Regions from separate parts of the Kocuria nitroreducens genome, predicted to be linked through region 3. Evidence: riboswitches for the same ligand, from Rfam matches in the RefSeq annotation. Region 3 holds a riboswitch; each other region holds the start of a gene.
The links. Region 3 has a riboswitch for thiamine pyrophosphate ahead of ACFYE1_RS06860 (bifunctional hydroxymethylpyrimidine kinase/phosphomethylpyrimidine kinase). Riboswitches for the same ligand answer to the same signal wherever they lie in the genome.
Positions count from the first base shown of each region.

Region 1: it holds a riboswitch for thiamine pyrophosphate, as region 3 does, so the genes downstream of both, ACFYE1_RS13020 (FAD-dependent oxidoreductase) here and ACFYE1_RS06860 (bifunctional hydroxymethylpyrimidine kinase/phosphomethylpyrimidine kinase) in region 3, are expected to answer to the same signal.
Region 2: it holds a riboswitch for thiamine pyrophosphate, as region 3 does, so the genes downstream of both, ACFYE1_RS14675 (ECF transporter S component) here and ACFYE1_RS06860 (bifunctional hydroxymethylpyrimidine kinase/phosphomethylpyrimidine kinase) in region 3, are expected to answer to the same signal.

Region 1 covers NZ_JBHZTC010000018.1:52,336-54,586, forward strand. Annotated here, with positions in the region: gene ACFYE1_RS13010 (hypothetical protein) at 1-19, opposite strand, end outside; gene thiE (thiamine phosphate synthase) at 119-838, opposite strand; TPP riboswitch at 854-957, shown strand; gene ACFYE1_RS13020 (FAD-dependent oxidoreductase) at 953-2,251, shown strand, end outside.
Region 2 covers NZ_JBHZTC010000022.1:55,132-57,382, forward strand. Annotated here, with positions in the region: gene ACFYE1_RS14670 (ABC transporter ATP-binding protein) at 1-512, opposite strand, end outside; gene ACFYE1_RS14675 (ECF transporter S component) at 509-1,129, opposite strand; TPP riboswitch at 1,220-1,341, opposite strand; gene ACFYE1_RS14680 (DUF4235 domain-containing protein) at 1,530-1,808, opposite strand; gene mnhG (monovalent cation/H(+) antiporter subunit G) at 1,890-2,251, opposite strand, start outside.
Region 3 covers NZ_JBHZTC010000008.1:4,531-6,781, forward strand. Annotated here, with positions in the region: gene ACFYE1_RS06850 (Rne/Rng family ribonuclease) at 1-115, shown strand, start outside; gene ACFYE1_RS06855 (nuclear transport factor 2 family protein) at 300-1,034, shown strand; TPP riboswitch at 1,092-1,185, shown strand; gene ACFYE1_RS06860 (bifunctional hydroxymethylpyrimidine kinase/phosphomethylpyrimidine kinase) at 1,287-2,251, shown strand, end outside.

The sequences.
Region 1 (2,251 bases), on a different contig from region 3:
GGTCGAGCTCGGGGTCCATGGGCCACCTCTCCGTCGTCGTCCTGGGTCCATGCTCTCAGAACGTGCTGGGCGGCGGCGGGGAGCCGACGGTGAACAGGGGTCGCGAGCCGCCCCGGGCTCAGGCGGGGAGCAGGCTGCGCAGCTGCCCCGCGGCGACTCGGGGGTCGGAGGCCTCGGTGACGGCGCGGACGACGACAACGCCGCGCGCCCCGGCCGCCAGCACCTGCGGGAGCCGCTGCTCGTCGATGCCGCCGATGGCGAACCACGGCACGGGCGGGGCCTCCGCGTCCGCGTCCAGCCGGGCCTCCGTCAGCCCGGCGACCGCGCGGACGAACTCCAGCCCGGTGGCCGGGCGCCCCGGCTTGGTGGGCGTGGCCCAGACGGGACCCGTGCAGAAGTAGTCGACGTCCGGGTCCTCGAGCGCCGCCCGGGCCTGTCCGAGGTCGTGGGTGGAGCGCCCGATCAGCACGTCGGGGCCCAGCAGCTGCCGGGCCTGGGCGGGGGCGAGGTCGTGCTGGCCCACGTGGAAGACGTCGGCGCCCACCAGCGCGGCGATGTCGGCGCGGTCGTTGACGGCGAACAGGGCACCGTACTCGGCGGCGACCCGGCCCAGCAGCCGCAGCGCGGCGATCTCCTCGTCCGCGTCGATGCTCTTGTCCCGCAGCTGCACGATGCTCGCGCCACCGGCGTACGCGGCGTGCAGGAACTCCTCGAGGTCGCCGCGGTCGCGGCGGGCGTCCGTGCACACGTACAGCCGGGCGGCGAGGAGCTTCGCCGTCCGGGCGTCTCGCAGGGAGGACTCGGCAGGGGCAGAGGTGTCACGGGTATGCTGGGCCACACGCTGATGATAGGTCAGCGGTTCTGCGGGAGCCCCATCGAGGGCTGAGAGGGCGTCCAACGCCGACCGCCACACCTGATGCGGATCATGCCGCCGTAGGAAAGGACGTTCCGTGTGACTTCCGCGCACCCCGCCCCGACGACCGCACCGCACGCGCTGGTCGGGCAGCCCGAGCACGTCCGGGCCGACGTCGCCGTGATCGGCGCCGGAGTGATCGGCCTGGCCACCGCCTGGGAGCTGCGCCGCCGCGGCCGCTCGGTGGCCGTGGTGGACCCCGAGCCGGGCTCCGGCGCGAGCCGCGCCGCGGCCGGGATGCTCGCCCCGGTGAGCGAGGTCCAGTACCAGCAGGAGCCCCTGTACCCCCTCATGACCGCCTCGGCCGCCGAGTACCCGGCGTTCGTGGCAGCCCTCGAGCAGGCCGCCGTGGGGTCGGTGGGCCACCGGGCCACCGAGACCCTGGTCTGCGGCGTGGACGCCGCCGACCGGCAGGCCCTGGCGGAGCTCCGCGAGCTGCAGGGCCGCCACGGCATGACCGTGGAGCAGCTGACGCTGCGGGCCGCCCGGGCCCTCGAGCCCGCCCTGAGCCCGCGGCTGTCCGCCGCGTTCCGGATCCCGGACGACCACCAGGTCGACCCGCGCCGCCTGGTGGCCGGGCTGCTCGCCGCCCTCGTCACCCCGGCGCTCCCGGAGCCCGCTGAGGACTCGGAGCCCGCTGAGGACTCGGAGTCCTCGAGGCCTCCGGAGCTCTCCGAGCCCTCGGCCGCTCGTGACGGCGGACCGGCCCGCCTCGTCCACGACCGCGCCACGGGGCTGCGCCGCAACGCCGAGGGCGCCGTGACCGGCGTCCGCCTGGCCGGCGGCGGGATGGTCTCCGCGACCTGGACGGTCCTGGCCCCCGGCGCCGACCTCGGTGACCTCGAGGGGCTGCCGGAGGACTGGCACCCGCCCCTGCGGCCGGTGCACGGGGACATCCTGCGGGCCCGGGTCCCCGGCGGGGCGCCCGAGCTGATCGAGCGCACCGTCCGCGGCCTGGTGCACGGGGCGCCCGTCTACCTGGTGCCCCGCACCGACGGCACCGTGGTGATCGGGGCGACCTCCCGCGAGGACGGCCTGACCGGCCCCAGCGCCGGCGGCGTGTTCCGGCTGCTGCGCGACGCCCAGGCGCTCGTGCCCGGCGTCGCCGAGCTCGAGCTGATCGAGGTGCTGGCCCGCGCCCGGCCCGGCACCCCCGACGACATCCCGTACCTGGGCCGGGTCCGCGACCCGGACGGCTCGCCCGTGGCGGGGCTCGTGGTCTCCACCGGCTACTTCCGCCACGGCGTCCTGCTCGCCCCGCTGGCGGCCCGGCTCGCCGCGCAGCTGGTGGCCGGAGGCACCGGACCCGATCCGGCCGCCGACGCCGAGCACCTCGCC
Region 2 (2,251 bases), on a different contig from region 3:
TCGTCGAGCAGCAGCAGGCCCGGGCTCATCGCCACGGCGCCCGCGAGCGCCAGGCGCTGCTTCTGTCCGCCGGACAGGGCCGCGGTGGAGTGGTCGAGCGGGAGGTCCAGGCCCACGTCGTCGAGGGCCGCGCGCACCCGCGGCCAGATCTGCTCGCGGGGCACCGCGAGGTTCTCCAGGCCGAACGCGGTGTCGTCGCCGATCCGGGACAGCACCACCTGGGACTCGGGGTCCTGCTGCACGAGCCCGGCGCGGCCGCGCGCCTGCTCCGGGAGCGCGCCGTCGATGAGCAGCTCGCCGGAGACGGACTGCCCGTCCTCGTCGTGGAGGACTCCTGCCAGAGCGTGCAGGAGCGTGGACTTGCCGGCCCCGCTGGGACCCAGCAGGAGCACCCGCTCCCCCGGTTCCACCACGAGGTCGAGACCGCGCAGCGCCGCCGTCTCCCGCCCGGGGTGGTGCCAGCCGAAGCCGCGGGCCTCGACGCGCGCCCCGCGGGCCGTGGGAGCCGTCATCGCCGCACGGCCCGCCCCGAGGCGAGGCCCTGCAGGACACCGGTGGCCGCGAGGGCCCGCACCACGGCCTGCATGAGCAGGCCGGCGAGCACCGCCCCCGAGACGGCGGCCAGGACCACGTAGACCACCTGGTGGCCCAGCACCCACTCGTAGTTGTAGACGATGTTCTCGTGGACGCCGAGGAAGATCCCGCTCACGGCGCCCGCGACGGCCGCCGTGAGGGCATCGAACCGGCGGTAGCGGAAGGCGGCGAAGGCCAGTTCCGCGCCGATGCCCTGGACGAGGCCGGAGAGGATGACCAGCAGGCCGAAGTGGGTGCCCAGGAAGCTCTCGATCACGGCGGCGAGCAGCTCGCAGAACAGGGCGGCACCGGGCTTGCGGATGATCAGCCCGCCGAGCACGCCGGCCACGAGCCAGCCGCCGGCGATCAGGCCCACGGCGGGCGGATAGGCGACCGCGGCCGTGCCGACCACGGGGTAGAGCAGGTTTGACCACGCCCAGAAGACGACCGCGCACACGGCGGCGAGGACGGCGGCGACGACGATGTCGACGACCCGCCAGGACGACGTGCGGGACGCGCCGGGGCGGCCGGCGGGACGGTGGGTGGTGGTGTTCACGGTGGGTTCCTCCTGGGCTCAGCGAGCCGTCGGTGCCAGGAGGGGACGGGGTTCCGCGGGCCGCGCCGGTGGCGCGCTCCCGGGGAAACACCCCTGAGATGCTCGACTCCCTTCGCCGGTGCTAACCGGAGCAGGTTCGAGGGTCTGCGGCGATCCGCACTCTCAGCGCCGCGCCGGTCTCACCGGCGGGGAGCGCTCCCCTGTCGTTCAGTGGCACCGAGTCTACCCCTCCGTCGCCCGTTCCGTGCACGCGCGTCGGCCTCGGCACCCCGGCCGCGCCCGCACGGCGTTCCCGCGGTGCGCCCGTCGCACGCCCGCTCCACGACGAGGGGGCCCGCCCGGTCGGACACCGGTGCGGTGTCCGACCGGACGGGCCCCCTCGTGAGGTGCCCGCCGGGTCTCAGACCTCGGCCTGGCTCGAGGCCTTGGGGTTCTCCTGGGACTTGTTCTCGATCTGGGCCACCTTGCGGGAGACGCTGACCTTGATGATGGTGCCCACGAGGCCGGTCACGAGCGACCAGATGATGATGCCCGTCCAGGCCTCGTCCGGGTCCGGGTTCTTGGCGGGGGGCGGGTCGCCGGTGATGCGCATCCACGCGGCGCCGAGCACCTTGTGCGAGAGCGCCACGCCGCCGAGCGAGAGGCCGGTGCCCACGAGTTCGAGGACCTTGGTGTTCATGGAGTGCTGCTCCTTGTCGTCCGGGGGGACGCGGGTGCGCCCTGTCGATCCCGTCCAGCCTAACGCGTCGCCGCCGATCCGTCAGTCTGCTGTCCGTCCGCTCGCCGGCCGTCCGGGCTGGGCACGGGGGGGCGCCCCGGCGGCCCCCTCCCCGGAACCCTCCGCTGCGCGGTTGAGCACCGTCTGCAGGTCGTCCTGGGTCAGCGTGGTGCGGTTCAGGTGCTTGGTCCGGTAGGTCGAGCGGCCCACCATGTGCGCCGAGACGGGCACGGTGAGCAGCTGGAAGATCCAGCCGAGGGCGATGAGCGGGATCATGACCGGGTCGCGGTTCTCCAGGCCGACGGCCGTGAGCATGAGGAGCAGCCCGAAGACCTGCGGCTTGGTGCCGGCGTGCATGCGCGTCAGCAGGTCCGGAAAGCGGACCAGGCCGATCGCGGCGGCGA
Region 3 (2,251 bases):
CAAGGCCGTCACCCAGCGCTCCCCGGAGGACTCCTCCCGCCCGGCGCCGACCGTCGTCGGCGTCGGCGTTAAGGCCGAGGACCTCACCAGCGGCGAGCCCGCCGACCGGGGCTGAGCCGCCCCGCCGAGCAGGATCCCGGAGGACCCCGACCAGCACGGTCGGGGTCCTCCGCCGTCGTGGACCGTCCCGGCCGGCCCCGCCCCCGCGCGGCGGCGTACTGTGGTGCGCACCACAGCACAGCCGGGGCCGCCGTCCCGTCCGCCGGGGCGAGCGGCCGCCCGTTCCAGGGAGAACCGCCATGACCAGTGCAGACACCGTCCGCGCCGTCGCCACGGACGTCTTCGTCCGCCGGGATCCGTCGACCGTGGACCGGCACTACACGGAGGACTTCATCCAGCACTCGCCGCTCGCCCAGGACGGGCGCGACGGCATCAGGCAGTTCGTGCGCAGCATCCCCGACGACTTCCGCGTGGACCTCGTGCGGATGCTCGACGACCACGGGACAATGGGCGCCCACTCGGCCTACGAGGGACTCGGTCCGGAGCCCCTGGTCGGTTTCGACGTCTTCCGCGTGGAGGACGGGCGGATCGCCGAGCACTGGGACGTCTTCGAGCCCCTGCGCACGCGCTCCGACGGCGCCCGCCCGCAGCTCGACGGTCCCGTCGCGGTCACGGACCGCGATCGGACGCAGGACAACAAGCGCATCGCCGCCGAGTGGGTCGAGTCCGCCCTCGTCGCGGGTGACCACCGCGCCGTCCAGGACCACATGAGCTCCCGGGGCTGCACCGAGCACGCGGCTCGCACGCCGGACGGCCCGCAGCCCGCGTACCGGCGGCTGCGCCGGGTGGTCGGCGAGGGGAACTTCGTGCTGACCGTCGCGGAGGCCGTCACCGGCGGCGACCGCGGGGACGGAGCCGCCGGCACGGTCGCCTGCTACGACCTCTGGCGCCTCGGCGACGGCCGGATCGTGGAGCACTGGGGCGTCGCGCAGCCGGTTCCCGAGAGAACGGCGCACGCCAACGGCATGTTCTGAGCCTGCGAGCGGACTCCGTCCGCGTCCCGGCTCCAGCGGGACCACTAGACTGGCAGGACACCTGACACGGGGTGCCGCGCGAGCGGCTGAGAACACACCCGTCGAACCTGATCTAGCCAGTACTAGCGAAGGGATGTCGCAGATGCGCGATGCCGTACCCACGTCCGCCCGCACACCGGCAGCCGAGAGACCGGTGCCGCCGGACCCCGCGCTCGCCGAGGACGCCGCCGCGGCCGCCGAGGAGGTGGCCCCGTGACCGCCCGCGTGCCCCGCGTGCTGGCCATCGCCGGCACCGACCCCACGGGCGGCGCCGGCCAGCACGCCGACCTCAAGTCGATCGCCGCGATGGGCGGCTACGGGATGAGCGCCGTCACCGCCGTCGTCGTCCAGAACACCGTGGGCGTGCGCTCCATCCACGTCCCGCCCGTCGAGGTCCTCTCCGCCCAGCTCGACGCGGTCGCCGAGGACGTCGAGATCGACGCCGTCAAGATCGGGATGCTCGGGTCCGTGCCGGTCATCGAGGCCGTCGCCCGGTGGCTCGGGGTCCACCGGCCGCCGGTCGTGGTCCTGGACCCTGTCATGGTCGCGACCTCCGGGGGCCGCCTCCTGGAGAGCGAGGCGGAGGACGCCCTGCGCTCGATGCTGGGCCTCGCCGACCTGATCACCCCCAACCTGCAGGAGCTCGCCGTGCTCGCCGGGGAGGACACCGCGTCGTCGTGGCAGGAGGCCCTTGCCCAGGGCCACCGCGTGGCCCGCGCGCACGGGACCCTGGTGCTCGTCAAGGGCGGGCACCTCACCGGGGACCGGACGCCCGACGCCCTCGTGGGCCCGGACGCCCCCGAGCCCCTCGCGGCGTTCGACGGCGCCCGCGTGCCCACCGAGAACTCCCACGGCACCGGGTGCTCCCTCTCCTCGGCCCTGGCCACCCTCCAGGTGCGGCACGGGGACTGGTCCCGCAGCCTGCGGATCGCCCGGAACTGGCTGCGCGGGGCTCTCGAGACCGCCGGAGAGCTCTCCGTCGGCCACGGGAGCGGCCCCGTCCACCACTTCCACCACGTCCAGGGCGCCCTGGAGACCTGGGGCACCGCGCCGGAGCGGTTCAGCGACGAGCTGTGGGAGGCCTCCGCGGCCGTGCGGCGCGAGATCGAGGAGCTCGAGTTCGTCCGGCTCCTCGGCGACGGCCGGCTCGAGCCGGACCGCTTCCTCGCCTACCTGGA